Regions from separate parts of the Brevundimonas mediterranea genome, predicted to be linked through region 1. Evidence: predicted binding sites of a transcription regulator. Region 1 holds the regulator's gene; the other holds the start of a gene.
The links. The regulator HrcA, encoded in region 1, represses chaperone genes, less so after heat shock. The targets are predictions, from matches to a motif close to GTTAGCANTCNNNNNNNNNGANTGCTAAC.
Positions count from the first base shown of each region.

Region 2: a site for HrcA is predicted at 13,171-13,199, ahead of groES (co-chaperone GroES). Genes of this name have one in related genera too.

Region 1 is NZ_CP048751.1:1,456,379-1,471,315, reverse strand. Features, by position in the region: gene GYM46_RS07185 (potassium transporter Kup) at 1-472, shown strand, start outside; gene GYM46_RS07180 (RsmB/NOP family class I SAM-dependent RNA methyltransferase) at 538-1,875, shown strand; gene rhuM (RhuM family protein) at 1,872-2,927, opposite strand; gene rpe (ribulose-phosphate 3-epimerase) at 3,030-3,695, shown strand; gene GYM46_RS07165 (heparinase II/III family protein) at 3,692-5,539, shown strand; gene GYM46_RS07160 (hypothetical protein) at 5,536-5,880, shown strand; gene purH (bifunctional phosphoribosylaminoimidazolecarboxamide formyltransferase/IMP cyclohydrolase) at 5,962-7,566, shown strand; gene GYM46_RS07150 (GNAT family N-acetyltransferase) at 7,580-8,044, shown strand; gene GYM46_RS07145 (dienelactone hydrolase family protein) at 8,108-9,007, shown strand; gene GYM46_RS07140 (S8 family peptidase) at 9,245-11,326, shown strand; gene grpE (nucleotide exchange factor GrpE) at 11,434-12,021, opposite strand; gene hrcA (heat-inducible transcriptional repressor HrcA) at 12,066-13,160, opposite strand; gene rph (ribonuclease PH) at 13,214-13,939, shown strand; gene GYM46_RS07120 (hypothetical protein) at 14,005-14,469, shown strand; gene pnp (polyribonucleotide nucleotidyltransferase) at 14,539-14,937, opposite strand, start outside.
Region 2 is NZ_CP048751.1:1,565,949-1,580,885, forward strand. Features, by position in the region: gene pyrF (orotidine-5'-phosphate decarboxylase) at 1-558, shown strand, start outside; gene GYM46_RS07620 (hypothetical protein) at 559-1,470, opposite strand; gene GYM46_RS07625 (DUF1674 domain-containing protein) at 1,535-1,792, opposite strand; gene htpX (zinc metalloprotease HtpX) at 1,887-2,858, shown strand; gene GYM46_RS07635 (acetyl-CoA C-acetyltransferase) at 3,032-4,207, opposite strand; gene trhA (PAQR family membrane homeostasis protein TrhA) at 4,365-5,078, shown strand; gene phaR (polyhydroxyalkanoate synthesis repressor PhaR) at 5,182-5,817, shown strand; gene GYM46_RS07650 (hypothetical protein) at 5,814-6,173, shown strand; gene GYM46_RS07655 (hypothetical protein) at 6,398-6,820, opposite strand; gene GYM46_RS07660 (hydroxymethylglutaryl-CoA lyase) at 6,909-7,823, opposite strand; gene GYM46_RS07665 (ArnT family glycosyltransferase) at 7,820-9,520, opposite strand; gene GYM46_RS07670 (glycosyltransferase family 2 protein) at 9,597-10,334, shown strand; gene groL (chaperonin GroEL) at 11,032-12,675, opposite strand; gene groES (co-chaperone GroES) at 12,810-13,097, opposite strand; gene GYM46_RS07685 (hypothetical protein) at 13,402-13,836, shown strand; gene zigA (zinc metallochaperone GTPase ZigA) at 13,883-14,937, opposite strand, start outside.

The DNA.
Region 1 (14,937 bases):
GGCCCGACCGCCGCACCGCGCGCCTGGCACCGCGATCTTCCTGACCAGCGATCCCGACGTGGCGCCGGTCGCCCTAATGCACAATCTCAAGCACAACAAGGTGTTGCACGAGAAGAACGTCATCCTGACCGTGCGCACCTCCGAACGGCCGCGCGTCAAGGAAGCCGACCGGGTGCGGATGGAGCCGATCAACGACGACTTCAAGAAGCTGACCATCACCTATGGCTTCATGGAGACGCCGAACGTGCCCCGCGCCCTGGGCCTGTGCCGCAAACAGGGGCTGAAGTTCGACATCATGTCGACCAGCTTCTTCCTGGGCCGCCGCTCGCTGATCCCGTCGGCGCGCCAGGGCATGCCCCTGTGGCAGGACCGGCTGTTCATCTTCCTGATGCGCAACGCCGCCAATCCGACCGACTTCTTCCATATCCCGCCCGGCCGTGTGGTCGAGCTGGGCGCGCAGGTGGCCGTATGAGTTCCGAAGGACGCGGTTCTGAAGGACGGGGCGGCGGTCACAGCTCACAGGCGCGCGGTCGCCGCATGGCGACCAAGGGCCGGCCGCGCCCGGCGCCGGTCGAGGTGGCGCAAGCTCCGTCGCAGGACGACATCGGCGTCGAGGCCCGGGTGGTGGCGGGCATCCTGCTGAACGCCGCGCTTGAGAAGCGCAACGGCCTGGACGAGGCCCTGTCCCAGCCCGCCGCCCGCGCGCTGGAGCCCGTCGACCGCGCCTTCGCCCGCGCCGTGGCCATGGCCGCCCTGCGTCGTCTGGGCGAGATCGACCAGATCCTGAACCGCCGTCTGCAGAAGTCGCCGCCCGAGGCGGTCCGCACCCTGATGCGCATCGCCCTGGCCCAGACCCTGGTGCTGGAGACCCCCGCCTTCGCCGCCGTGTCCACGGCCGTGAAGCTGGCCGAGCGCGATCCCAAGACCCGGCCCTACAAGAATCTGGTCAACGCCGTGCTGCGCGGCGTCGGCCGCGACGGCCCCGGCCTGACCACGGCTGAGAGCAATCTGCCCGACTGGATCGCCGCTCGCTGGAAGGCGACCTATGGCGAGGCCGCCCTCACCGGCCTGGCCCTGGCCGCCCGTGAGGAGCCGGCGACGGATCTCAGCCTCAAGCCCGGCGTCGATCCTGCCGCCGTGGCCGCCGCCGTCGAGGGCGAGGCGCTTGAGGGCGGCACCGTCCGCACCGGCCGTCGCGGCGACGTCGCGACCTGGCCCGGATTCGACGACGGCGACTGGTGGGTCCAGGACGCCGCCGCCGCCGTTCCGGGCCGTCTGCTGGGCGTCAAGCCCGGCGAGACCGCCCTGGACATGTGCGCCGCTCCTGGCGGCAAGACCCTGCAACTGGCCGCCGCCGGCGCCTCGGTTGTCGCCCTGGACCGCTCGGCCCCGCGCCTGAAGCGCCTCAGCCAGAATCTCGAGCGCACCGGCCTGACCGCCGAAGTGATCGCCGTCCCGGCCGAGGACTGGGAGGATGACCGCAGCTTCGACGCCGTGCTTCTGGACGCCCCCTGCACCGCCACAGGCACCTTCCGCCGCAACCCCGAAGTCCTGCGCGCCACCAAGCCGGCCGAGGTCGCCAAACTGGCCGACGTCCAGCACCGGCTGCTCGACGCCGCCGCCGAACGGGTCAAGCCGGGCGGCCGTCTGGTCTATTGCACCTGTTCCCTGGAGCGCGAGGAGGGCGAGACCCAGGTGATCGCCTTCCTGCGCCGCAACCCCGGTTTCCGCACCGTCGCGGCGGACCCTGCGGCCCTGGGCGCCCCGCCCGAGGCCCTGACGCCCGAAGGCTGGCTGCGCATCCTGCCGTCCATGTGGGCCGAACACGGCGGTCTGGACGGCTTCTTCGCCGCCAAGCTGGAACGGATCGCCTAGGGTTTTCGAGACGCGCGGTTCGACGCGGACAGGGTGTCGGCGGATTTGCGCAGTTCGGCGTAATCCCGCTCGATCCTCGCTTTTTCCTGCGCCTTCCGCTCGGCGTCGAAGGCCTTGTAGGCCGCCTTGGCGTAGCGGTCGGCGTCGTCTCGGGACACGCGCCCGCCGTCGGTAAGTACGACGCGGCCCAGCCCTTTCAACTGCGCATCCAGCAGGGCCGCCGCCTCGGCCATGGTCGTCAGACGGCTGGTCTCCAGCTGATCCTCGAAGATGGTCAGCAACAGGTCGGTCAGCCGGTTCAACTCCCGCACCTCGCCCGGCGCCAGGAAGTTCTTGGCCACGGTCGCATCGGCCGCGCCGATCCGTTCGCCCTTCCAGGTCTGCAAGCCCATGTCGGCCGCCGCCGGGTCTGCGCGCGCCACCAGCACCTCGGCGGGCGTCTGGCTTGTCACGGCGAAGCAGAGCTTGGCCTGGGTATTGCGATAGAAGGTTCGCCAAGCGTCCGACTTGGGGTCATAATCCTGGCACAGGCTGCAGATGCGTCGGATTTCCGCATAGAGATTCGCTTCCTCGCTGCGAATGTCGCGGATGATGTCGCGCAGTTCGCGGATGCGATCCTGCTCGCCACCAGCCTTCATCCGCTCGGCGTCGACGACGAAGCCGCGCGTGGCGAAGCGGATCAACACCGCCGTCGCCCAGCGACGAAACAGGGTCGCCTGCGCCGAACTGACCCGGTAGCCGACCGAGATCACCATATCGAGGCTGTAGGCCCTGACCATGCGATCTGCCGGCCCCTTAATTTGCATAAAATGCAAATCGGCGGCCTCGCCCAATTCGCCCTCTTCCAGAATGGCGGCGATGTGGCGCGAAATCACGGAGACGTCGCGGCCGAATAGGCCCGCGATCTGGGCCTGGCTCATCCACAGGGCGTCGCCGTCGAAGCGGATCTCGACCCGCGCCCCGTCATGGGCGCCATAGATCAGGAAGCGGTCGCCGGACCCGTCCTCGAACACTCGGACCGGTTCCGCGGCGGACAGGTCTTCCATCGACATCGGGGCTTCCAGGGTGGATTTGGCGTGAACAAGAGTAGAACACGGCGGATCGTCTTCGCCAAGCCGGTTGCTCGACCCGCCTCGCCGCCTTATCCCGTGGCCATGGCCCTCACCCCCCTGATCTGCCCGTCCATCCTCGCCAGCGATTTCGCGCGGCTGGGAGAAGAGGTCCGCGCGCTGGAAGCCGCGGGCGCCGACTGGATCCATGTCGATGTGATGGACGGTCATTTCGTGCCGAACATCACCCTGGGTCCGGACATCGTGAAGGCGATCCGTCCGCACACCAGCCTGCCGTTCGACGTGCACCTGATGGTGGCGCCGGTCGATCCCTGGCTGGAAGCCTACCGTGACGCCGGGGCCGACCTGCTGACCGTCCATCCCGAAAGCGGGCCGCACCTGCACCGCACCCTGGCCCGCATCCGCCAGCTGGGGGCCAAGGCCGGGGTGGTGTTCAATCCGGCCACCCCCCTGTCGATCCTCGAAGAGGTGGTCGATCTGGTGGACCTGGTGCTGATCATGTCGGTCAATCCCGGCTTCGGCGGACAGAAATTCATCGACAGTTCGCTGCGCAAGATCGCCGGCGCCCGCGCCATTCTGGACCGCGCCGGATCGACGGCCCATCTACAGGTGGACGGGGGCGTGACCTCGGCCAATGCGGCGGCCTGCGTCGCGGCCGGGGCCGACGCCCTGGTCGCCGGCTCCTTCGTGTTCAAGGGCGACTATGCGACCAATATCGCCGCCCTGAAGGCCGTCCCGGCCGCCGCGTGAGCCCGATCAGTCCCTTCGCCCCGCGCGGCGCCGAAGCCACGCCCGACGTGGCCTCGGGTCAGATCCCCGGCTTGGCCGGCGCGCCGGTGCGAACCCCGGTGCGGTCGGGCGAGACGGCGACTGGACCGGGCCTGTGGCCGGCCATCGCCGGACGCCTAGTCACCCGTCAACTGTGGATCGAGCTGTACGGCCTGCCGGGTTACAGCCTGACGCTGAGCCCGTTCCTGGGCGGGGGCAAGGTCACGGCCTTCGCGGCCACGCCGCGCGATTTCCGGCCGCACGATCCGGCGCCGGGCAAGAATCTGCTGGTCGGTCGTTTCGTTCTGGCCGGCGCCTCGATGGAGGTCGAGGCGCCGGCGGATCCGTGGAACCGCCCCAGCCCGTCGCGTCCCTTCGCCGTGGAACTCCATGCCTTCAACTGGCTGCCGGCCTTGATGGCCCAGGGGGAGCGGGGCGCGCGCGAGGCCTTGCGTCTGACGCTCGCCTGGGCGGACACCTTCGCGCGTTGGTCGCCCTTCGCCTGGGGTCCCGAAATTCTGCCGCGCCGGGTGATCAACCTGGCCTGCGCCGCCCGCAAGATGGGCGCGGTGGCGACCGAGGCCGAGCGGCTGAAACTGGCCGACAGCCTAGCGCGCCAGACCCGACAGCTGCTGCGCCCGCCCGGCGGCCTGGCGACCCGGGCCGAACGGTTGACGGCGGCGGCTGTCGGCGGCTGCGTCCTGGCCGGGGCGCCGGGTCAGGCCTTGCGGCGGCGCGCGCTGGGCGGCCTGACGAGCGCCTTGAAGACCACGGTCCTGGACGACGGCGGCCATGCGTCACGCAGTCCCGAGGCCGGGTTGGAGCTGTTGCTCGACCTGCTGACCCTGGACGACGCCCTGGCCCAGCTGTCCGAGCCGACGCCGGACGCCGTATCGGGCGCCATCGCCCGCCTGACGCAGGGCCTGCGGCTTCTGACCCTGCCCGACGGTCGCCTGGCCAGTTTCCAGGGCGGGGGACCGTCCACCGTCGCCCGTGTCGCCGCCGCCCGCGCCCATGACGAGACCGCCACGACCAAGGGCGATCCCGCTCATCCGCCGACCGGAACCGTCGCCGGCCTGGCGCGGATCGCCAGCCCCTTGCTGGCCATCGTCGCCGACGCCGCCTCGCCGGCCGGTGGCGCCTGGGGGGCGTCCGCCTGCGCCCAGCCGATGGCGCTGGAGATCGCCTGCGGCAAGGATCGGCTGGTGACCGGCTCCGGCTGGACCCCGCGGGCGACGGATCGTCAGGCCCTGCGGCTGACGCCCGGCCATTCGACCCTGACCCTGGGCGAGCGGTCGCTGAACGAACCGCTGGGCGGCTGGAAGGGCGAACTGCTGGGCCCGCGCCTGGTCGGGCCGCCGATCCATGTCACCACCGATCAGCGCGACGGCGACGGCGCCGTCTGGCTGGACATGGAGCATGACGGCTGGAACGAGGCCTTCGGCCTGAACCACCAGCGCCGCCTCTATCTGGACCAGCGGATGGACGAACTGCGCGCTGAGGAGAAGCTGTTCCCGACGCCGGGCCGCAAGGAGATGATCCGCCAGATCGCGGCCCCCTACGCCATCCGCTTCCATCTGGAGCCGGGGGTCCAGGCCTCGCTGGCGCGGGACCGTCGCTCGATCCTGCTGCGCGGCGCCTCGGGCCGGGGCTGGTGGTTCCGCACCGACGGCCCCGACGTGGCCATCGAACCCAGCGTCCATATCGACGCCGGCCTGACCCGCCGCTCGCTGCAGATCGTGGTGCGCGGCTCGGCCCGCACCGACAGCGAGAGCCGGATCCGCTGGAAGCTGAGCCCGGCGGGCGCGAGCGGTGATCCGACGTGACCGACGCCGGCCGCCTGCGGATCGTGCGCGGTCTGCATACGGCCATCTATATCGTCATGTCCGTGGCCTGTTTCGCCGTCCTCTACGCTGGGATTTCGGGGCGAAGCGGGCCGTGGCTTTACGTCGCCCTGACCCTGGTGGCCATTGAGGTCGTGGTCTTCGTCGGCTTCGGCCTGAAGTGCCCTCTGACGGCCGTCGCCGTCCGCTACGGCGCCCGCCCGGACGGCGCCTATGACACCTTCTTTCCCGAGCGATGCACGCGTCACACCTTTCGGGTCTTCGGTCCGTTGATCGCGCTTGGGCTGATCCTCAACGCGCTTCGCTGGTTCGGCCTGCTCTGATCCGTCCGCATACGGGGTGACGCACGGGCGCCCCGGTGCTAGACGCCGCGCCATCCTCCCCCAGCCTTTACGGACGCCGCCATGCCCGCCGCTCCCGACTTCCCGCCCGCCCCCGACCGGGTCAAGCCGCAACGCGCCCTGATCTCCCTGTCCGACAAGGCCGGGCTGGAAGACGCCGCCCGCACCCTGCACGACCTGGGCGTCGAACTGGTCTCGACCGGCGGCACCCGCGCGGCGATCGCCAAACTGGGCCTGCCGGTCAAGGACGTGGCCGACCTGACCGGCTTCCCCGAGATGATGGACGGTCGGGTCAAGACCCTGCACCCCGTCGTTCATGGCGGCCTTCTGGGCGTGCGCGACGCGGCAGACCACGCCCAGTCAATGATCGACCACGGCATCGGCGCCATCGATATCGTCTGGATCGACCTCTATCCGTTCGAGTCCACTGTTGCTGCGGGCGGCTCGTTCGAGGCGGCGGTCGAGAATATCGACATCGGCGGCCCGGCCATGATCCGTTCGGGCTCCAAGAACCACGGCTATGTCGCCGTCGCCGTCGACGGCGAGTCCATCGGCCTGATCCTCGAGGCGTTGAAGGCGGAGGGTTCGACCGATCTGGCTCTGCGCAAGCGGCTGGCCGCCCGCGCCTTCGCCCGCACCGCCGCCTATGACGCCGCCGTCTCCGGCTGGTTCGCAAGCCAGGTCGAGGACGCGGCCCCGGCCCGGAAGTCCATCGCCGGTTCTCTGGCCCAGACCCTGCGCTATGGTGAGAACCCGCACCAGACCGGCGCCTTCTACCGCACAGGCGAGGCCCGTCCCGGCGTGGCCCATGCGACCCAGGTCCAGGGGAAGGAGCTGGGCTACAACAATATCGCCGACGCCGACGCCGCCTATGAACTGGTCGCGGAGTTCGAGGCCCCGGCCGTGGTCATCGTCAAACACGCCAACCCCTGCGGCGTCGCGGTCGGCAAGGATCTGTCGGAAGCCTATGCCCGTGCGCTGGAATGCGACGCCGTCTCGGCCTTCGGCGGCGTGATCGCGGTCAACCGCCCGCTGAACGGCGACGACGCCCGCGCCATCACCGGCATCTTCACCGAGGTCGTCATCGCCCCCGGCGCTGACGACGAGGCCAAGGAAGTCTTTGCTTCGAAGAAGAACCTGCGCCTGCTGATCACCGACGGCCTGCCCGATCCGCACGGGCCGGGCGAGGTGTTCCGCTCGGTCGCCGGCGGCTTCCTGGTCCAGAGCCGCGACCGGTCGCTGATCAAGCCCGAAGACCTGAAGATCGTCACGCGCCGCCAGCCGACGCCGACCGAGATCCATGACATGCTGTTCGCCTTCACCGTGGCCAAACACGTCAAGTCCAACGCCATCGTCTACGCCAAGGACGGCCAGACCGCCGGCATTGGCGCCGGCCAGATGAACCGTCGCGACAGCGCCCGCATCGCCGCGATCCGCGCCAAGGAGGCCGGCGAGGCCAAGGGACTGGCCCATTCCCTGGCCCAGGGTTCGGCCTGCGCCTCGGAAGCCTTCTTCCCCTTCGCCGACGGCCTGCTGGAAGCCGTCGCGGCCGGCGCCACCGCGGTGATCCAGCCCGGCGGCTCGATGCGCGACGCCGAGGTCATCGCCGCCGCCGACGAGCAGGGCATCGCCATGGCCTTCACCGGGGTGCGGGTCTTCCGGCACTGAGGATCGACCCCGGATGATCCTTATCGAGGACGCCGACCCCGACCATGCCGACGCCAAAGTCCTGATCGCCGCCCTGTCCCAGCGACTGGCGGCGATCACGGGCTCCAGCGGCCAGGCCTCGTTCGACGAGGACGATGTTCGGGGGGCGGGCGCCGCCTTCCTACTGGCGCGGGACGAGCAGGGGCGGGCCATAGGCTGCGGCGCCCTGCGTCCGCTCCAGCCGGGCGTCGCCGAAATCAAGCGCATGTATGCGGGGGTCGCCGGACGGGGCGTGGGTTCCGCCGTGCTCGCGGCATTGGAGGCGAAGGCGAAAAGCCTCGGCTACGGCGAAATCCGGCTGGAAACGCGTCGCGTCAACACTTTGGCCGTGCGCTTCTATCTCCGCGCCGGCTATCGCGAAATTCCGCCCTATGGCCTCTATGTCGGCCGACCGGAGGCCGTCTGTTTCGCCAAACCAATCGGATCGACTTCCGCCTAAGTTGACTGGACGCTCCCGGCGCGCCGTGATGGTCTGCGGCTCCCCCGTTTCTGGAGCCGTCCCATGACCACCCTGATCCGTCCCGAAGGCCAGACCCCCGATGATCTGAAGCTGAGCCGCAGGGCGGTGGGCGCCCTGGGGGGGCTGCTCTTTTCGGGCTATGCGGTCGCGGCCCTGGCCAAGGAGGCCCGACCCATCACCACCGACGCCGCCGGGCTCGAGACCGCCGAGGTGACCTATCCGGCGCCGGACGGGATCGAACTGCCGGCCTATGTGGCGCGGCCGGCGGGCGAGGGGCCTTTTCCAGTCGTGGTGGTGGTGTCCGAGATCTTCGGCGTCCACGACTATATCAATGACATCTGCCGTCGCCTGGCCAAGCAGGGCTACGCCGCCATCGCCCCGGCCTTCTTCAACCGGGTCGAGGATCCGGCGCCCCTGTCCGACATGGGCCGGATCATGCAGATCGTCGGGGCGGCCGACTATGAGCAGGTGATGGGCGATCTGTCGGCGACCCTGGACTGGGCCAGTCAGCAGCTGTGGGCGCGGGACGGCAAGGTCGGGATCACCGGCTTCTGCTGGGGCGGCAAGGTGGTGTGGCAGGCGGCGGCGCGCTTCGCCGTCATCGGCGCCGGCGTGGCCTGGTACGGCCGTCTGGCGCCGGCCCCCGACGCGACGCCGGTGCAAATTTCATCCGGCCAGCCGTGGCCGGTCGATCTGGCCGATGACCTGAAGGCGCCCGTCCTGGGTCTGTACGGCGGCCAGGACCAGGGCATCCCCCTGGCCAGCGTCGAGCGGATGCGCGAGGCCCTGGCGCGAGCGGGCCAGACCGACAGCCGGATCATCGTCTATCCGGACGCGCCGCACGGCTTCCACGCCGACTACCGCGCCAGCTACGCCGAGGCGGACGCCCGGGACGCATGGGCGAAACTTCTGGCCCACCTCGACAAAGCGTTAAGGAGTTGAATTGCTACTGATGTGACGCATTGCTGAGGGCTCTGCGTCAGGGAGGGTGACATGGGCGGTTTGCGGTTAAGCCGGGCGGTTCTGCTGGGTGTAGGCCTGTTGTTTCTTCCCCTTGCGGCCTGTGGGGGCGGGGGAGGCGGCGGCGGGGGCGTCGTAACGCCCGTCGTGCCGCCACCACCGCCGCCTCCTCCTCCGCCGCCGCCTCCTCCGCCCCCTCCGCCGCCGCCGCCCCCTTCGGTGTCCTCCACCGAGTATCTGCGGAACTACGGCCTGGCCAATATGAAGGCCGAGGTCGGGTGGCAGACCGGCGCCACCGGAAACGGCGTCACGGTCGCTGTGGTCGATTCCGGCGTCAGCAACAGCCAGGCCGATCTGGTCGGGCGGATTTCCACCGCCTCGACCGACGTGGTTCCGGGCCGCAACACCCCCTATGTCGCGAACGACAGCCACGGAACCCTGGTGTCGGGGGTGATCGCCTCGAACTTCAACGGACTGGGTTCGGTCGGCGTGGCCTATGAATCGACCATACTGTCGATCCGCACCGACATCTCCGACTGTAAAGATGAGGACGACGACGTCTGTTTCAGCAGTTCAGACCTGGTCCGGGCCTTGGACTTCGCCGTGGCCAACGGGGTTAAGATCATCAACATGTCCCTGGGCGGCGACGGTCGGCTGGGCTCCGCCTTCGAGGCGGCCCTGTTGCGCGCGGTCGATTCCGGGGCGGTCATCGTCGCCTCGTCGGGCAATGACGGCGAGGCCAATCCCGGCTGGCCTGCGCAATATGCGGTGGATCCCCGGTTCTCCGGCTCTGTCATCGCCGTCGGTTCGCACGGCGAGACCAATGTCATGTCCAGCTTTTCGAACCGCGCGGGGGCCACGGCCGCCGCCTATATTTCCGCGCCGGGCGAGGACGTCATCACCGGCTGCGACGGGACCCGCTGCTGGCGGATCAACGGCACCTCCTTCTCGGCGCCCCATGTCTCGGGCGCCCTGGCCCTGCTGATGGACGCCTTCCCCAATCTTTCGGCGCGTCAGGCCCTGGCCATCCTTCTCGACACGGCGCGCGACGCCGGGGACGCAGGGACCGACATCGTCTACGGCCGGGGCTTGCTGGACTTGGCCAACGCCTTCCGGCCGGTGGGAACGAGCTCGACCCCGATGGCCGACGGAGGCTCCATCGTCGCCGAGACCGAGCCGGGCAGTTTCGTCGGCCCCGCCTTCGGCGACGCCTTCTCGCGCCAGACCGCCCTGGGGACCGTCCTGTTCGACGGTTATGACCGGATGTTCGCGGTCCAGCTGGGCGGGGCCTATCCGACCGCGCCCAGCCGCTCGTATCAGGCCGCGCCGTTCGCGCCGAGCCGGACGGCGACGACCCGGCTGGCCCTGCCGAACGGCGGCCGCCTGAACCTGACGGCGTCCCAGCCGGCCGAGACGCCCGAGCCCATCGCTGCGCGTTATGACCTGACCGACGCGCCCTGGCTGGGCGACGAACCCCGTCAGGAGGCCATGCTGGACCTGGAGATGGGCCGGCTGAGCTTCGCCACATGGCAGGGTCGAGGCGGGGCGCGGTCGCCCTTCGACGCGGCCGGCGACGGTTTCGCCGCCCTGGCCCAGGCGGATCATGCGGCGCGCGGCGCCCTGCGGTTCGGGTCGCTGACCCTTGCGGCCGAGAGCGGGGGCGGGGACCGGCGTATGCCGCTGAGGCGGGTCGAGGCGGAGGCTTCAAGCTACAGCCGCGCCACCCTGGCCTGGCGCGGCGCAGAAGGCGGCCTGTCCGTCAGCATCGGCGGCCTGGACGAGCGTCTGGGGCCCTTGGGGGCCTTTCTGCCCGGCGGATCGGACTTCGCCCTGCCGTCGCGCACCCGCTTCTATGCGGTGGGCGGCGACTGGACCCTGAGGCCCGGCCTGGCCCTGATCGGCGAGGCCGGCGTCGGCTCGACCCGGAGCGAGGGCCGGTTCCTGTCGATGGACCAGGCCGCGATCAGTTCGAACTGGCGTCTGGGCCTGCTGACAGGGTGTTCGGTGCTCTGCGACCGGATCAGCTTCACCCTGTCGCAGCCGCTGCGGATCGAAAGCGGCGCCTTCTCGGCCTGGCTGGCGGATGTGCCGGTCGAGTATTTCGACCCCCTGACCTATTCGCGCCGCAGCTTCTCGGCCACGCCGAGCGGTCGCCAGATCGATTTCATCCTGGGCGGCGAGCGGAGTCTGTGGGACGGCTCAAACCTGACGATCCAGGCCGTGGCCAGCCGTCAGCCGCGCCATGTTGCGGACGCCGCGCCGGAATTCGCCTTGATCGGCGGATGGCGGCGAAGGTTCTGAGGGGGGAGTGACTGGTGAATGGTGAGTCGTGGGCAAGAGGTGAGCGGCTTGCGGAGACACCGCAGCTCACTACTCACCCCTCACCCATCACCACTCACGTCCTGACATCAGGCCTTGCCGTCGAAGGCCTGGCCTTCGGGCGCGGGGGCTGCGCCATAGGGGTTGGCGCCCTGCGCGCCCGAGCCCTTGGCCGCGACCACGACCATGGCCGGGCGGATGGTGCGGCCGAACAGTTCGAAACCGGACTGCATGGTCTGGAGCACGGCGCCGCCGGGAACCGTGTCCGACGGCTGTTCGATCATGGCCTGGTGCAGATGGGGGTTGAAGGCCTCGCCGGCCTCGGGCGCGACGCGCTTCAGCCCATTGGTCTCGAACGCCTGCAGCAGGGCCTTCTGGGTCATTTCCAGACCGGTCACCAGGGCCACGGTCGGGCCGTCCGTGTCCTTGGGCGCAGCCATCAGGGCGCGCTCCAGATTGTCGGCCACGCCCAGCAGATCCTTGGCGAAGCGCTGGATGGCGAAGGCGCGGGCGTCGTTCTGCTGCGTCTCGGCGCGGCGCTTCAGGTTCTCCATCTCGGCGGCGACGCGCAGGGCGCGGTCCTTCCACTCGTCGCGTTCGGCGATGACGGCGTCCAGCGGCGCGAGATTGTCCGAGGGATCGGCGTCCAGGCCGTGTTCGGCGTTGGTTTCCGCCATATCGGCGTCCAGTTCGTTGAAGTCGTCGTTAAGGGGCTTGTCGCTCACTTGTCGTTCCCGTCCAGCATCCGGCCCAGCACCCGGGCGGTATAGTCCACCAACGGGATGACACGGGCGTAGTTCAATCTTGCGGGGCCTATGACGCCGATGGCGCCCAGGACCCGCTGTCGGCCGCTCATATAGGGCGCCGCGATCACGGCGGAACCCGAAAGTGAAAACAACCGCGTTTCGGCGCCGATGAAAATTCGCACCCCCTGCGCCGCATCCACCCCGTCCAGCAGGCCGATCAGCTGTTCCTTCTGCTCCAGGTCGTCGAACAGGACCCGCACCCGCTCCAGATCCGCCAGGCCCTCGCCGTCCTGCAACAGATTGGCGCGGCCCCGCACGATCAGGGCGCGCTCGCGGTCCGGGCCGCCGGACCAGGCGGCGAATCCGTCCTCGACCAGGCGGGCGGCGGTCTGGTCCAGTTCGCGCCGCGCGATCTCCAGTTCCTGGGTCATCTCGCGCTTGGCGTCGGCGAAGGGCCGGCCGCGCAGGCGGGCGTTGAGGAAGTTGGAGGCCTCCACCAGGGTGGAGGGCGTGACCCCGGCCGCCAGGGTCATGATCCGGTTCTCGACCGTGCCGTCGTCGGCGACGATGACCGCCAGGGCCTGATCCCCGCCCAGGGCGACGAACTCCACATGTTTGACGCCGGACTCGCGCACCGGGCTGGACACCACGCCCGCGCCGCCCGCCAGGCCCGACAACAGGTTCGACGCCTCGTCCAGGGCGGATTCGAAGTTGCGGCTGCGCCCGGCCAGCCGGCCGTCGATCTCGCGCCGCTCCTCCTTCGTCAGGTCGCCGACCTCCAGCAGGCCGTCGACGAACAGGCGCAGGCCCGCATGGGTGGGGATCCGCCCCGCCGATGTATGGGGCGCAGCCAGCAGCCCGGCCAGGGTCAGGTCCTGCATCGTATTGCGGATCGAGGCCGGCGACAGGGCGATCCCGCCCAGCGACAGGGTGCGCGATCCCACCGGCTCGCCCGTCTCCAGATAGGATTCGACGATGCGCCGGAAGATGTCGCGTGCGCGCGCATCCAGACCCGCCAGCCCCGCAAAGGACTGGGCGCCGTCGAAGGGCGGAGTTTTGGGGGCATACAGGCTCACGGTTTCAGGATAAGCACCGCAGCCCCCGCTTCCAAGGACTCATCTCAATGCGCCATTCGCAACGCACCGACGATCAACTGCGTCCCGTGACCATCGAGACCGGCGTCAACCGCTACGCCGAGGGCTCGTGCCTGATCACCTTCGGCCATACCAAGGTCCTGGTGACGGCCTCGGTCGAGGAGACCATCCCCGGCTGGATGCGCGGCAAGGGCCAAGGCTGGGTCACGGCCGAATACGGCATGCTGCCCCGCGCCACCCACACCCGCGGCCGCCGCGAGGCCGCCGCCGGCAAACAGACGGGCCGCACCCAGGAGATCCAGCGCCTGATCGGCCGCTCGCTCCGCGCCGTCGTCGATCTGAAGGCCCTGGGCGAGCGTCAGGTGGTGCTGGACTGCGACGTCATCCAGGCCGACGGCGGCACCCGCACCGCCTCCATCACCGGCGCCTGGGTCGCCATGGCCTCGGCCCTCAACTATCTGCGCGACGAAGGGGTGCTGAAGTCCGACCCGATCCTGGACCAGGTGGCGGCCGTCTCGTGCGGCGTCTGCGACGGCGTGCCGGTGCTGGACCTGGACTATGAAGAGGATTCCGAGGCCGAAGCCGATTCCAACTTCGTCCTGACCGGCGCGGGCCAGATCGTCGAGGTCCAGGCCACCGGCGAGAAGCGCGGCTTCTCCCGCGCCGAGTTCGACCGCCTCTTCTCCCTGGCCGAGATCGGCTGCACCGAACTGTTCGCCCTGCAAAAGGCTGCGCTGGAGGCGGTGCGCCGATAGGGGCTTTCGCGCGTTAAGGGGACGGTTCATCGTCTGGGTGATCCCGCCCCTGCCCGGAGATGCCGATGCGCCGCCCCCTGTTCATCAGTTCCGCCTCAGCCGCCGTTCTGGCCTTCGCCCTGACGGTCGCGGCCTGTCAGCCCGGAAGCGACGCCCCCAACGCCTCTTCCTCTGACGCCTCTTCCTCTGGGACCGTTTCGTCGGCGGTCCCCAGCCCCGCCGCTCCTGGCCCCGCCCCGGCCGGGAACCCCGCGGCGCCGACGCCGGCGCCGTCGGAAGACGCTCAGGCTCGGATTCCGGAAGGACCGGACATGAGGCCCGAGCGGATTCCCGCCAGTGAAATCCCCTGTCGTGAGCAGATCGGCGAGGCGGCGTCCGCGCGCCTGGTCGAACGCTGCATCCAGGTCAGCCCCGCGACCCACCCGCCCTGCAACGCCGCCAACCCTTGCGACCTGATCCAGGGCGAGATCGACCGGTCCTGCAAATTGTGGGCGCGCGACGGCGATCCTCCGGCGGCGTGCCGGTCTTAGGACAGGCCGCCATGAAAAAGGCCCCGCCGTCGCCGGCGGGGCCTTCTCATTCAGCCGTGTGGCTCAGTCCTAGTCGCGACGACGACGACCGCGGTCGCCGCCGCGATCACCGCCGCCTTCGCGCTTGGGACGGCCGCCGGTGTCGTCCGACAGGGGCTCTTCGCCGCGCTCGGCGCGTTCGGCGTTGATCTTGTCGGTTAGGTCTTCACCCGTGGTCTGATCGACGACCTTCATCGACAGCTTGGTCTTGCCGCGATCGTCGAAGCCCAGGAACTTGACCTTGACCTCCTGGCCTTCCGACAGGACGTCGGCCGGGTTGGCGACGCGTTCCAGGGCGATCTGGGACACGTGGACCAGGCCGTCCTTGGCGCCGAAGAAGTTCACGAAGGCGCCGAAATCGACGACCTTGACGACCTTGCCGGAGTAGATGGTTCCGACTTCCGGTTCCGAGGCGATGGACTGGATCCA
Region 2 (14,937 bases), 110 kb from region 1:
CGTGACCTGAAGACCGAGGGACGCAAGGTCTTTCTGGACTGGAAGCTGCACGACATCGGCGCCACGGTCGAGAAGGCGGCGGCCAATCTGGCGGACGCCGGCTGCGACCTGCTGACCGTTCACGCCCGGCCCCAGGTGATGGCGGCGGCGGCGCGCGGCGTGGCGGGATCGGGCTTGAAGGTGCTGGGGGTCACGGTCCTGACCAGTCTGACGGCCGAGGATCTGGCCGCCGACGATCACAGCCTGTCGCCGGCCGACCTGGTCGAGCGCCGGGTCCGACAGGCGCTGGAGGCGGGGATCGATGGCGTCGTCTCCAGCCCTCATGAGGCGGCGCGCGTGCGCGAGATCGCGGTCGAGGCCGGCCGTCCGGACTTTTTGATCGTGACCCCAGGGGTCCGGCCCGCGGGCTCGGCCCTGGACGATCAGGCCCGGGCCGCGACGCCCGAAGCGGCGCTCCAGGCCGGCGCGACCCATCTGGTGATCGGCCGCCCGATCACGGCGGCGGCCGATCCCCGGGCCGCCGCCCTGGCGGTCGCCGAAAGCATCGCCCTGATCTGATCAGCCGCGCTCGCCCGGCTCTTGGGCGTAATGCTGGCGCGGCGGGGCTTGCGGCGCGACATAGCCGGGGGGCGGCAGGTCGCCGTAATAGTCCTGGACGGGCGGCGGCGCGTGGACTTCGGGCGGCGCGACATGGATCTGGGCCGGGGCGATTTCGACCGGCGGCGCCTGCACATAGACGGGCGGCTGTTCGATATAGACCGGCGGGCCGGTCACGATCTCGGGCGGCGCGATGTTCACCTGAGAGGGGGCGACATAGATCCGCTGCGGCGCGACATAGACGGGCGGACCCTGAACCTGGATCGGAGCCTGCACATAGGCGCGCTGCTGCTCGTAATAGCCGCCTTGTTCGTAGCCGCGCTGCTCATAGTGTTCGTACCGCTCCTGATAACGGCCTTCGTACCGGTCTTCGCGATGGGCAGGGCGCGGGGCGGGGCGGCAGTCGCAATCGACCGGGCGTTGCGGCTGATAAGGGCGCCAGCCGATATAGTCGCGCCCGAAGCCATAGGTGGGATAGCCGACCGGGGCGCTGACCGGGGCCGGGCCGACGAAGTTCACGGGCGGGCCGGGAATATAGCCGCCCGAATATCCGCCGTCGGCGTAACCGCCCCCGCCGACATAGGTCACGCCGCCGCCGCCGCCGCGGCTGAAGCTGGACGAATGGGAATAGGCGCGGGCGTTGACGGCGGAATAGGAAGCGGCGCCGGCATGGGCCGAGGCGTTGGCCCCGGCATTCACGTTCACATTGACGTTGCTGTTGTGGCCGCCGCCGTAATGACCCCCGCCCCCGTGTCCGCCGCCGCAGCTTCCACAGCCGCCGCCATGGCCGCCGGACGGTCCACCGGCGAGGGCGGGAGCGGCGAAAAGCAGAAGGGCCGCCGACGCGGCCGCGATCGTGGACTGTATCGTCACGGGACAGACTCCTCTGAATTGTCTCCGTTCAGGCAAGTCCCGCGCCCCGCGAAATTGCGCCGCGTCAGAAGTCGATGGCCAGGCCCTTCTTCTCCCAATCGCCGTAACGGGTGGGTTCGGGACCGCTCGGCCCGCCGTGTTCCGGATCGGTCTGGGCGACCTGTTCGGCCGCGCGACGATCAGCCGCTTCCAGCAGGGCGCGGCGCGCGACGTCGCTTAGCGGCTTCTCCGGCGTCGCATGGGGGATTTCGGCGTTGAAAACAGGCGCGTTTTCATTGTCGGGCGAGGGGGCGGCCCCCTCGGGGGTGGGATGTTCGGTCACAGGTCGGCTCCCTTGAGGGCGGCGTCTCATGGCCTCAAATAGTCGATTGAAGCCGCGACGCCAGAAAAACCGGATGATCGCGGATGGAACGACGATGAACCATCTGAAGACCTTCATCCTTCTGGCCGCCTTGACCGCCCTGTTCGGGGGTGTGGGTTATCTGATCGGCGGCGCGACGGGCATGGCCGTGGCCCTGGTGTTCGCCGGCGGGATGAACCTGTTCAGCTACTGGAACGCCGACAAGATTGTGCTGAAGATGTACCGGGCCCAGCCGGTCGACGAGCAACATCCGAACGCGGTGGTGCGCAACTATGTCGCCGACGTGCGCCAGATGGCCCGCGACGCCGGCCTGCCCCAGCCCCAGGTCGCCATCATCCCCAGCGACCAGCCCAACGCCTTCGCCACCGGCCGCAATCCGGAACGGGCCGCCGTCTGCGCCACCACCGGCCTGCTGGACATGCTGACGCGCGAGGAGGTGCGCGGGGTGATGGCGCACGAACTGGCCCATGTGAAGAACCGCGACACCCTGATCATGACGGTGACCGCCACCATCGCCGGCGCCATCGCCGCCCTGGCCAATTTCGCGCTGTTCTTCGGCGGCGGCGAGGACCGCGAGCGACCGGGCGGCGTCATCGGAACCCTGGCCCTGATGATCCTGGCGCCCATGGCCGCCGGCCTGGTGCAGATGGCGATCAGCCGCGGCCGCGAATACGAGGCCGACCGTATCGGCGCCGAGATCGCCGGCGACCCCCAGGCCTTGGCCTCGGCCCTGCAGAAGATCGACGCCTACGCCAAGCGGATCCACAATCCGACCGCCGAACGCAATCCGGCCTCGGGCCAGATGTTCATCATCAACCCCCTGGCCGGACGCGGCGCCGACAACCTGTTCTCGACCCATCCGGCCACGGCCAACCGGGTGCGCGCCCTGGCGGAGCTGGGCGCGAAGACGGGGATTCGTCCTCGCGCGGCGGCGACGCCGTCCGTCTCGGCGGTTCCTGTCACGCCACGTCGCGCGACCACAGGCGTGCCGACCACGCCGATCGAGCCGCGCGGCCCCTGGGGCTGAACGCGGCGTTTTGACCCGTCTTTGCCGTGTACGCTCGGCGCGGGATCCATTCAGACGGAGGCCTGACCAATCAGGGTGCATGTCGCGTCTGCGCTCGGCGCGTGAACCCCGACCGTCAAGTCCCGTCACACTTGGGACCGGCCCGAGGGCGACGGATCAAAGGAGAGGGCGGCTCAGCTCCGCTCCACGCACATGGCCACGCCCATGCCGCCGCCGATGCACAGGGTCGCCAGGCCCTTTTTCGCGCCCGACCGCTTCATCTCGAACAGCAGGGTGGTCAGGATGCGGGCGCCCGAGGCGCCGATGGGATGGCCGATGGCGATGGCGCCGCCGTTGACGTTGACCTTGGCCGGGTCGAGGCCCAGCTCCTTGACCACGCACAGGCTCTGGGCGGCGAAGGCCTCGTTGGATTCCACCAGATCCAGGTCGGCGACGGTCCAGCCCGCCTTTTCCAGCGCCTTCTTCGAGGCGGGGATCGGCCCCGTGCCCATGATCGCCGGATCGACCCCGGCCGTGGCGGACGAGACGATGCGGGCCAGGGGCTCCAGGCCGCGAGCCTTCGCCTCATCGGCGCTCATCAGCACCAGGGCGGCGGCGCCGTCGTTCAGGCCCGAGGCGTTGGCGGCGGTGACGCTGCCCTCCTTGGCGAAGGCCGGCCGCAGTTTCTGCATCAGCTCGATGGTCGCGCCGTGGCGGATGTATTCGTCCTTGTCGACGACGACGTCGCCCTTCTTGCCGGGAATGACGACCGGAACGATCTCGGCGTCGAACCGACCTGCGTTTTGCGCCGCCTCGGCCTTGTTCTGGCTGGCGAGGGCGAATTCGTCCTGGGCTTCACGGGTGATGGCCCATTTGTCGGCGATGTTCTCGGCCGTCTGACCCATGTGGTAGCCGTTGAAGGCGTCCCACAGCCCGTCCTTGATCATGGTGTCGATCAGGGCGACGTCGCCCATCTTGTGCCCGGCCCGAAGCTGCTGGGCGTGCGGCGCCTGGCTCATGCTCTCCTGGCCGCCGGCGACGACGATCTTCGCATCGCCCAGCGCGATCTGCTGGGCGGCGATGGCGACGGCGCGCAGGCCCGAGCCGCAGATCTGGTTCAGGCTCCAGGCCGGCGCCGCCTGGCGCACCCCGGCGCCGACGGCGGCCTGACGGGCCGGGCCCTGTCCGGCGGCGGCCTGCAGCACATGGCCCAGGATCACCTCATCGACCTCTTCGCCCGACACGCCCGCCCGTTCCAGCGCCGCCCGAATGGCGACCTCGCCCAGTTTCGACGCCGGCAGCGCGGACAGGGCCCCCAGGAAGGACCCGACGGGCGTGCGGGCTGCGGAGACGATGACGACCTCGGTCATGGGATTTCACTCGATGCGGAATAATGAGTTGCCGTTTTGCCGCATCCCGGCGGCTTCGTCACCTGTGGCCGAAACAGACCGCCGCAGATTCAGTCATTCGTCACCCTGTCGGCGCATTCTGGAGGAACGATACGGACGATCCCGGATTTGATTGGCCATGCTCCGCACGCTGAAACGCTTCGCCGCCCACGTCTGCACGCCGGACGAGCTGGACATGATCGAGCACTACCAGACGCGCGCCGAAAGACTGGCGGACCTCTGGGTCCATGTCGTCGGTCTGATGCTGGCGGCGGTCGGGGGCGTCATCCTGGCCGGTCTGGCGGGAGTCTACGCCGGAATCGGCGGGGTCATGGCCACGGCCATCTACGCCCTGTGTCTGGTCGGCATGCTGACCGCTTCGACGATTTACAACTGGACCAAGCCTTGCGCCGCGCGACCCGTGCTGCGACGGCTCGACGAGGCCGCCATCTTCCTGATGATCGCCGGCAGTTATACGCCCTTCACCACCCAGAGATTCGAAGGCCTGTGGTCGGTCGGTTTCACCGCCCTGATCTGGACCCTGGCCTTCGTCGGCGCCGGGGTGAAACTGTTCGCGCCGCGCATTTCCGACAAGTTCTGGAGCGGCGTCTATGTGGTGTTCGGCTGGCTGGCCGTGGCCGCCCTCAAGCCCATGGTCGAGACGGTCCATCCGGTCGCCCTGGCTCTGCTGGTGATCGGCGGTCTGATCTACACCGCCGGGGTCCTGGTCTTCATCAGCCCCAAGGTGCGTTTCCGCCGGGCCATCTGGCACGGTTTCGTCGTCACCGGCGCGACCGTCCACTGGACGGCGGTACTGGTGGGCGTCGTCCTGGCCCCCGCGATGAGCCACTAGGATATCCGTCCGATCCCTGCGTGTTCAGGCCGCCGAATCCCCCCTCTGGCGCATCGCGTCGCAACGGAGGATAGTGACGCGTTGCAACATCGCGAGAACAAGCGTGGCTGACGAAAAGATCAAGGGCGGAAAACACGGTGACGGCGCCCAGGTCGTCATCAAGAAGTATGCGAACCGCAGACTCTATAATACGCGGACCAGCGCCTATGTGACGCTGGAGGACCTGGCCGCCATGGTGCGCGAGGGGACCGAGTTCGTCGTCTATGACGCCAAGACCAATGACGACCTGACCCGTCAGATCCTGACCCAGATCATCTTCGAGGAAGAGAGCCGGGGCGAAGCCCTGCTGCCGGTGCAGTTCCTGCGCCAGCTGATCGGTTTTTACGGCGGCTCCATGCAGGGGGTTCTGCCCTCCTACCTGGAGATGTCGCTGGCCAATTTCGGCCGCCAGCAGGAACAGTTCGCCAGTCAGATGAGCCGGGCCTTCGGCACGGGATCGGGCGCGACCCTGATGGAGGAGGCGGCCAAGGCGAACATGGCCATGTTCGAACGGGCCATGCAGATGTTCCCCGCCTTCGGCTATTCCCGGACCGAGTCCCAAACGGCGTCTCAGGCGGCGCCGACGGAAACCGGAGACGGGGCTCCGGCGGCGCCTGACGCCCTGGACGAGATGCGTCGCCAGATGGACGAGATGCGCGCCCAGATCGATCGTCTGGCGGGCGGGTCGAAGGCGAAATGACCGAGCGCATAGGAGCGGTCGGCGGGCCCGAGCGGATCGATCGCCGCGAAGGCGAGCGCCGGGAACGCGAGCGGCGGGCCGATCAGGAGAGGTCTCGCGCTCTGGTTCCGGTCGAACCCGCCGAACCCGAGTTCAAGCCCGAAACCGCCCCGGCAAGACCTGCCGTCCATGTGGCGGCCGACCCCGGCGCGGCGGCCTTTGTCGCCCAGCAGATGGGGCAGCGCGGACAGAAGCGCGGTCTGCGCGGCGGCCCGCCCGTGCTGGGCGCGGCCCGCGCCGCCTATATGGGCGCCGAGTATTCAGGCGAGGCGGAGCGGCGTCCTCCCGTGGGCCGGGCGGCCAAGACCGACATCTGACCGCCGCCGGGGCTGAGCGGCACGGGGTTTGCTGGGGCGGGGCCAGAACGCCTCTTTTCGGACCAGCCCATGCCCGCCCTTCATCTCGCCGCCAAGGTTTTCGACGTCGCCGTCGTCGCCCTGATCTTCACGGCTTTTTCTTAGGGGCCTATCGCCCTGTCGGGCTGCTTGAGGCCGCACGGGGTCCATCCCTCTGTCGGGCGGCCTGAGGCCTGATCAAGCCGTCAGTTCCCGAGATCGAAGTCCTTGCGGGACGAGATGATGGTGACGATGAAGCCGGCCAGGACGTCCAGCAGGATCATCACCACGATCAGGAAGAAGGTCGAGGTGGCGAAGCCGCGGATCAGCAGGAATTCGACCAGGACGACGATGAACAGGACCATCGACAGGGCGTGATTGACGATGGCGACCTTCTGGCTGGAGGTCGACTTGATCAGCTCGAAGAACAGCAGGATCAGGCCCAGGAACAGGATCAGGTCGCCCGAGCCGATATTCCACTGGGCGCCGGACGCCATCGGGATCGAGAACATCGGATCGCGCAGAATGGCGTCGGCCTGGGCCATGCCCATGTCGCCCGGCGCGCCGAACAGCACGACGATATTGTACAGGATCACCGGGATCAGCAGCAGGGGTATGGCGATCAGCATGGCGGTCCTCCCCGGCGCAACGGCTGCGCTTGTTAAGCTTGATTAACTCTATTTGTCCCGTTTCGCCACGACGGAGGTGACGGCGTGCTCAGGCGCGGGGAAATCCGCCCGCGCGGCTGAGGGCGGACGGGGCCGGGCGGCCGAGGACCTCGCCGATCCAGCGGGCCGTGGCGATCAGGGCGTCGAGGTCATAGCTGGTCTCGAACCCGCCGCGCGCCAGCATATAGACCAGGTCCTCGGTGGCGATATTGCCCGTCGCCCCGGGCGCGAAGGGACAGCCGCCGATGCCGCCGACCGAGGCGTCCAGAACGTCGATCCCGGCGTCGATCCCGGCGTAGGCGTTGGCCAGGCCGGTGTTGCGGGTGTCGTGGAAATGCAGGCGCAGCACAGCGTCGGGCGCGGCCTTGCGGGCGGCCTCGACCTTGCGGGTCACGGCCCAGGGATCGCCGGCGCCGATGGTGTCGGCCAGGCCGATCTCCGCCACGCCCAGGTCCGCCAGGGCCCCGACCATGTCCGTCACCTGATCCACCGAGACCTCGCCCTCGAACGGACAGCCCCAGACGCACGAGATCATGGCCGACAGGGACGGGGCGCCGTCCGACGCCGCCGCATTGTGCCGGCGGGCGACGATTTCGCCCAGCATGGCCAGCTGGTCCTTGACCGACAGGCCCTGGTTCTTCAGGCCGAAGCCGTCGGTGGCCGCGACCGAGACATTGACCTCGTCCACCCCCGTCGCCAGCGCCCGGTCATAGCCCTTGCCGTTCAGGACCAGGCCGATGCGGCTGCGGCCCGCCGCATGCGGCAGGGCGGCCATGACCGTTTCGGCGCCGGCCATCTGGGGCACATATCCGGGATGGACGAAGGAGACGGCCTCGATCCGGCGCGCGCCGGCCGCTTCCAGCCGCCGCACCAGATCGACGCGGACGGCGGGGTCCAGCACGGTTTTCTCGTTCTGCAGCCCGTCGCGGGGGCCGACCTCGACGATCTGGATGAACCGGCTCATGGGGCTTCGCCTGCGCCATCGCCTGCGTCATCGCCTGTTCCGGGCCGGGGCGGCGGCGCATAGACGGTCAGGGTCATCTCGTCCCCGCCCGAATAGTTGTAGCCCCGCACCACCCCGACGGCCCGGCCCGACACGCCCAGTCGTCCGGCGGCGGCGCGGAAGGCGTCGGCGTCGCGCCCTTCGACGATGGCGGGCCGGCCCTCGGCCAGGGCGCGGGCGGCGCCCTCGGCGTCGGTCAGGTCCGTATCCCGGCCGGTCAGGAAGACGAAGCTGGGCTCATGATAGGTGGTGATGGCGACGGGGCCGGGCGTGCGGCCCTGGCGCGGATGCAGGTCGGCGGCCTCCAGCGTCTTCTCCAGCTGGGGCGCGATGGCCAGGGGGCGCAGCTGGCGGATGGTCCCGGCCAGGGCGCCATGGGCCACGATGCCGAAGGCCAGGGACGCGACCAGGGCCGCGACCGGGGCCCGGTTCAGCAGCAGGAAGGCGCCCACGGCGGCTGCGGCCAGGGTGGTGACCACGGTCAGGGCGGCCCAGGTCTGGGCCGTCGAGGTGCCGTAGACCGTCAGTCCATAGACGGTGACGCCGATGATCAGCAGGGCGGCGAACAGGGCCAGAACGGCGCCGGTGATGCGCGACACCTTGCCGATGGGCCGCGCCAGGGCGGCGGCGGCCAGCAGGGCCAGCGCCCCGAAGGTCGGCAGGGTGTAGTGCCACAGCTTGGTCGGGGCCAGTTCGAACATCAGCCAGCCGGGAACCAGCCAGCAGACCAGGAAGCGGATGGCCGGCTCGGCCCGCCGGCTCCAGCCGGTCGAGACGGCCGCCGGAAGCAGCAGGGTCGAGGGGAAGAAGAGCAGGGGGGCCAGCAGCAGATACAGGCCGGGGAAGCCCGAATGGCTTTCGTGGGCGCCGGCGATCTTGGGGGCCAGGTCGCCGCCGATAGCCTCGCGCCAGAAGCCGCCGTCGGTGGCTATGGTGATGGCGATGGCCCAGGGTCCGACCATCAGGGCGACCAGGGGCAGGCCCCAGCCCCAGCCGAGGCGCGCCAGCCATTTGATGTTCCGGTCCCAGATCGACAGGGCGATGACGGCCAGGGCGATGACGAGAAGCCCGATCGGCCCCTTGATCAGGATCGACAGGCCGACCCCGATCCAGAACAGCAGCTTGTGCGGCCGGATCGGCCGTTCTCCGGCCCGTGTCGCCATATAGATCCGCGCCAGGGCCGCCATGGCCAGGGTGGTGGCGCCGCACAGCATGGCGTCGGTCTTGGCGATGCCCGCCTCGGTCGACAGCAGGAAGGTGGCCCCCATGATCGCGCCGCCGAAGAAGCCGACGCGGGCGCCCAACAGGGCCGACCCGGCCCAGGCCACGGCCCAGGCGGCCAGCATGGCCCCCAGCAGCGACGGAATCCGGTAAGGGGCGATGTCGCGATCCTCGACGTCCGAGGTCAGGGCGACGGCGGCGGCCTGCATCCAGTAGATGCCGACCGGCTTCTTCCAGCGTGGTTCGTCCTGGAAGCGGATGTCGACATAGTCGCCGCTCTCCAGCATCTGGGCCGTGGCCTGGGCGAAGCGGCTCTCGTCCCGGTCCAGTGGCGGCAGCAGCAGCAGGCCGGGCAGGCCGGCGATCAGCGTCAGCAGGGCCGCCAGGAGCGGACCCTTCCAGCCGGCGATGCGGCGATCCAGATCGAAAGTCTTCATGAGAGACTCCTTACACGGCGACCGGCCCGTCGTCAGCCGTCTCCCCTAAGCCGTCGATCTCGTCTATGGAGCGGCCATGACCGCCGAACACAATCCTGCGCCTCTGATCTCCGTCGTCGTGCCCGTCCATGACGAGGCGGGCGCCGCCGTCCCCCTGGCCCGCGAGATCGCGGCCGCCTTCGCCGGCCGATCCTATGAGATGATCTTCGTCGACGACGCCTCCAGGGACGCGACCCTGTCGGAGCTGAGGGCCGCCATGGCCGAACTGCCGGCCCTGCGGGTCCTGTCCCACGGGACCAATGCGGGCCAGAGCCGGGCGGTCCGCACCGGGGTGCTGGCCGCCCGCGCCCCCGTGGTCGTCACCATGGACGGCGACGGCCAGAACCCCCCGGCCGACGCCCCGCGCCTGGTCGACGCTCTGCTGGCCGCGCCGGCCGATGTGGGCCTGGTCGGCGGCCGGCGCGCCAAGCGCCAGGACAGCCAGGCCAAGCGCCAGGCCTCGATCTGGGCCAACCGCATCCGCCGCCGCCTGCTGGGCGACGACGCCGACGACACCGGCTGCGGCCTGAAGGCCTTCCGCCGCGACGTCTTCCTGCGCCTTCCCTATTTCGATCACATCCATCGCTATCTGCCGGCCCTGATGATCCGCGAGGGGTTCCGCAACCAGTATCTCGACGTCGACCACCGCCACCGCGAGACGGGCCAGTCGAAATACACCAACTGGGGCCGTCTGCGGGCCTCCTTCTCGGACCTGCTGGGCGTCATGTGGCTGAAGACCCGCTCGCGCCGTCCGGGCGCGATTTCGGAATTCTGACACGGCGAAACGCTCCGTCCCTTGGGCGGAGTTGGAGGCCCTTTGGAAGCGGAGGGCTGGGCGGGGCGCCGGGCCTTCGCCCGGAGTATGATCTAGAAATACCGTTTCGACGAAGGTTTGACGCCCCGCGCGGAAGGTTGGCCTGCAAGCTCGGGGCGCCGAGCGGTGGCGGTCTTATCGCCTAACCCCATAAGCCTGCGACGGGTCGGCGGTCCCTGCGAAGAACCGTCCCGAGTGCGGCCGAGTATCCCCCTCGACCCTCCGGCGACGTCCTGAGGCGCCGCCGGCGCGGGGGAGTTGCACCCCCGCTCCCGTTCCATCCGCTCCCGCCGCCGCAAGGTCGCAGGCCTTACGAGCCCTCCAAGCAACGAGACCGGGGAGGATTATAGGGGGCGGGGAAACCCTGGCGGGAAAGTCGGGGCGAGAAACTGACAAGCCCTTGGAAACGTTACGGCACGACCAGCGTCATTGTGACAGTTGGGGCCGTTCGGGCCCCCTCCGTCTCGCCGGCTTCGCCGGCGATCCACCTCCCCCAGGGGGGGAGGAATGGGATGACGGAGATCCTCCCCCCTTGGGGGAGGTGGCGCGGCGCAAAGCGCCGTGACGGAGGGGGCGCGTCACCCCTCGCCGTCGCAAACAAAAAGGGCGGGACCCTGCGGTCCCGCCCTTCTGCATTCTCAGCCGGGTTGGCTTGGACTTAGAAGTCCATGCCGCCCATGCCGCCCATTCCACCCATGTCGGGGGCCGAGGAGCCGCCCTTCTTGGGGGCGTCGGCGACGGCGGCTTCGGTCGTGATCAGGATCGAGGCCACCGAGGCGGCGTCGGTCAGGGCGGTGCGAACCACCTTGGCCGGGTCGATCACGCCCATGGCGACCAGGTCGCCGTACTCTTCCGTCTGGGCGTTGAAGCCGTAGGTGGCGGAGCTGTTTTCCAGCACCTTGCCCACGACGATCGAGCCTTCGACGCCGGCGTTTTCCACGATCTGACGGATCGGGGCCTGGATGGCGCGACGGATGATGGCGATGCCGGCGGTCTGGTCGGCGTTGTCGCCGGTCAGGCCGTCAAGCGCCTTGGTCGCCTTCAGCAGGGCGATGCCGCCGCCCGGGACGATGCCTTCTTCAACGGCTGCACGCGTGGCGTTCAGGGCGTCGTCGACGCGGTCCTTCTTTTCCTTCACTTCGACTTCGGTCGAGCCGCCGACGCGGATGACGGCGACGCCGCCGGCCAGCTTGGCCAGACGTTCCTGCAGCTTTTCCTTGTCGTAGTCCGAGGTGGTGTCCTCGATCTGGCGCTTGATCTGGCCGATGCGGGCCTCGATCTCTTCCTTGCCGCCAACGCCGTCCACGATGGTGGTGTCGTCCTTGGTGATCGTGACTTTCTTGGCCTTGCCGAGCATGTCGATCGTGACGTTCTCAAGCTTGATGCCCAGGTCTTCCGAGATGACCTGGCCGCCGGTCAGGATGGCGATGTCTTCCAGCATGGCCTTGCGGCGATCACCGAAGCCCGGAGCCTTGACGGCGGCGACGCGCAGGCCGCCCCGCAGCTTGTTGACCACCAGGGTGGCCAGGGCCTCGCCTTCGATGTCCTCGGCGATGATCACCAGCGGACGGCCCGATTGCACGACGGCTTCCAGGATCGGCAGCATGGCCTGCAGCGACGACAGCTTCTTCTCGAACAGCAGGATCAGGGGCTCTTCGAGTTGAACCTCCATCTTGTCGGCGTTGGTGATGAAGTAAGGGCTCAGGTAGCCGCGGTCGAACTGCATGCCTTCGACGACGTCCAGCTCGGTCTCGGCGGTCTTGGCTTCTTCAACCGTGATGACGCCTTCGTTGCCTACCTTGGCCATGGCCTTGGCGATCATTTCGCCGACTTCAGCGTCGCCGTTGGCCGAGATGGTGCCGACCTGGGCGATCTCGGAGTTGTTCTCGACCTTCTTGGCCGAGGCCTTGATGTCGGCGAGGACGGCGGTGACGGCCTTGTCGATGCCGCGCTTCAGATCCATCGGGTTCATGCCGGCGGCGACGGCCTTGAGGCCTTCCTGCACGATCGATTGCGCCAGGACGGTTGCGGTGGTGGTGCCGTCACCCGCCTTGTCGTTCGTCTTCGAAGCGACTTCGCGGATCATCTGGGCGCCCATGTTCTCGAAGGCGTCTTCCAGCTCGATCTCTTTGGCGACCGACACGCCGTCCTTGGTCGAGCGCGGGGCGCCGAAGGACTTCTGGATCACGACGTTGCGGCCCTTGGGACCGAGCGTCACCTTGACGGCGTTGGCGAGCACGTTGACGCCGCGCAGCATCTTGTCGCGCGCGTCGGTGTTGAACTGTACGATTTTAGCGGCCATGCGGGCAGCTCCTTGAATGAGTGGTTAGTGACGAGTGGCGAGTGGCGAGTGAAGTGCAGAGTCGCGGGACAATGAGCCGGTATCGGCTCCTCTCGTCACTCGCCACTCGTCACTCGCCACTGGCGTTCTGAGCGTCAGCTCAGGACGCCGAGGACGTCCGACTCTTTCATGATGATCAGGTCGTCGCCGTCGATCTTCACTTCCGTGCCCGACCACTTGCCGAACAGGATGCGGTCGCCGGCCTTCAATTCCAGAGCGTTGACCTTGCCGGATTCGTCACGAACGCCGGGGCCGACGGAGACGACTTCGCCTTCCTGCGGCTTTTCCTTGGCGGTGTCGGGGATGATGATCCCGCCCTTGGTCTTGGATTCTTCTTCAACGCGCTTGACCAGCACGCGGTCGCCGAGCGGACGAAACGCCATCGGTTCTCTCCTTATGTACCCCCCGGACGGGGGCGACTTGAAAACGGTGGGTCAGCCTCTCTTCGATCACCGTTTTGGCAGCCGACCGGTGAGAGTGCTAACGCGATCGGGAGTTAGTCAGAGCAGGGGCCAGCGTCAAGCGGGGCGGCCGGGGGGGTCTGCGAAACTTCCGCGACAAGTGAACCGAAAATGAATGGCGGGCTCCGAGGACGTTCAAGCGGGGGCTGGCAGAATCGTCTCGACGCTGGATGCATTTCCTTCCTCGGAAACGCGGACCCGGCCCGAAAAATAAAAGGAGACGACCATGTCCAAGATGTTGAAGATCACCGCCGCCGTCGCCGCTCCTGTCGTCGCCATGGGCCTGATGGCCGCCCCGGCCTCGGCGCAATCCCGTGACCGCGACCGCGACGACACCGCCCGCAACGCCCTGATCGGCGCGGCCGTCGGGGGCCTGGCCGGCGCCATCTACGGCAACGGCGACGGTCGTTATATCGCCGGCGGCGCCCTGGGCGGCGCGGCCATCGGCGCCGTGGCCTCCTCCTCGAACCGGGGTTCGGGCTGCGAATATTATCGCGGCGGCCAGTGCTACCGGAACCAGGGCCACTGGGAGCGGGAACACGGCATCAACAGCCGGGATCCGCGCTGGGAGCAGCGCCGCGACTATCGCGACTATCGTCGGGACCAGCGTTATGACCGCCGGGATGACCGTCGCGACTACCGCTACGACCGCCGCTGGTAGGCGACGGATCCGATGAAGAAGGGCGTCCTGCGGGGCGCCCTTTTTGTTAAGCCGCGTCCTGGCGCGCGCCCCAGTGCGGGAAGGGATCCTCCAGCCTGGACCAGCCCTTGGGCCCGCGCTCCATCTCGAACCGGGTCAGCAGGGCGGCGTCGAACATCGAGGTCAGCAGGTCGCGGTTCATGTCCTTGCCGATCAGGACGATCTCCTGACGGCGGTCGCCATAGGGCTGACGCCAGACCGCCTCGATCGCCTTCAGCCATTCGGGATTGTCGTCGGGCCAGCGATCGCGCGGGGCCGAGGCCCACCACAGGCCGCCCCATTCGTGTTCCGTCACCGCCCCGGCCTGGCTCCAGGACCCGACATAATCCATCCGGCTGGCCAGCCAGAAGAAGCCCTTGGAGCGCCAGACGCCGGGCCATTCGCGGTTCAGCAGGTCGTGGAAGCGCCGGGGGTGGAACGGTCTGCGCGCCCGATAGACGAAGGTGGAGACGCCGTATTCCTCGGTCTCGGGCGTCACCTCGCCGCGCAGGGCCTGGGACCAGCCGGCAGCCTGTTCCGCCTGCTCCATGTCGAACAGGCCCGTGCCGATCACCTGATCCAGAGGCACGGCGCCCCGCACCGCCTCAAGGATCCGGGCGCGGGGATTGAACTGGGTCATCATCGCCTTCAGCGTCCCGAGTTGGACCGCGTCGAGCAGATCGCACTTGTTCAGCACGATGACGTCGGCGAACTCGATCTGGTCGATCAGCAGATTGGCGACCGTGCGCTCGTCGTCCTCGCCCAGATGTTCGCCACGGGTCTTCAGTCGGTCGGTCGAGGGATAGTCGCGGTGGAAGTTGAAGGCGTCGACCACCGTGACCATGGTGTCGATCCGGGCCAGGTCCGACAGGCTGAAGCCGTCCTCGTCGCGGAAGTCGAAGGTGGCGGCGACCGGCATGGGTTCGGAAATTCCGGTGGATTCGATCAGCAGACAATCGAACCGACCCTCGCGCGCCAGCTTGCCGACCTCGATCAGCAGATCCTCGCGCAGGGTGCAGCAGATACAGCCGTTGGACATCTCCACCAGCCGTTCCTCGGTCCGCGACAGGTCCGCGCCGCCGC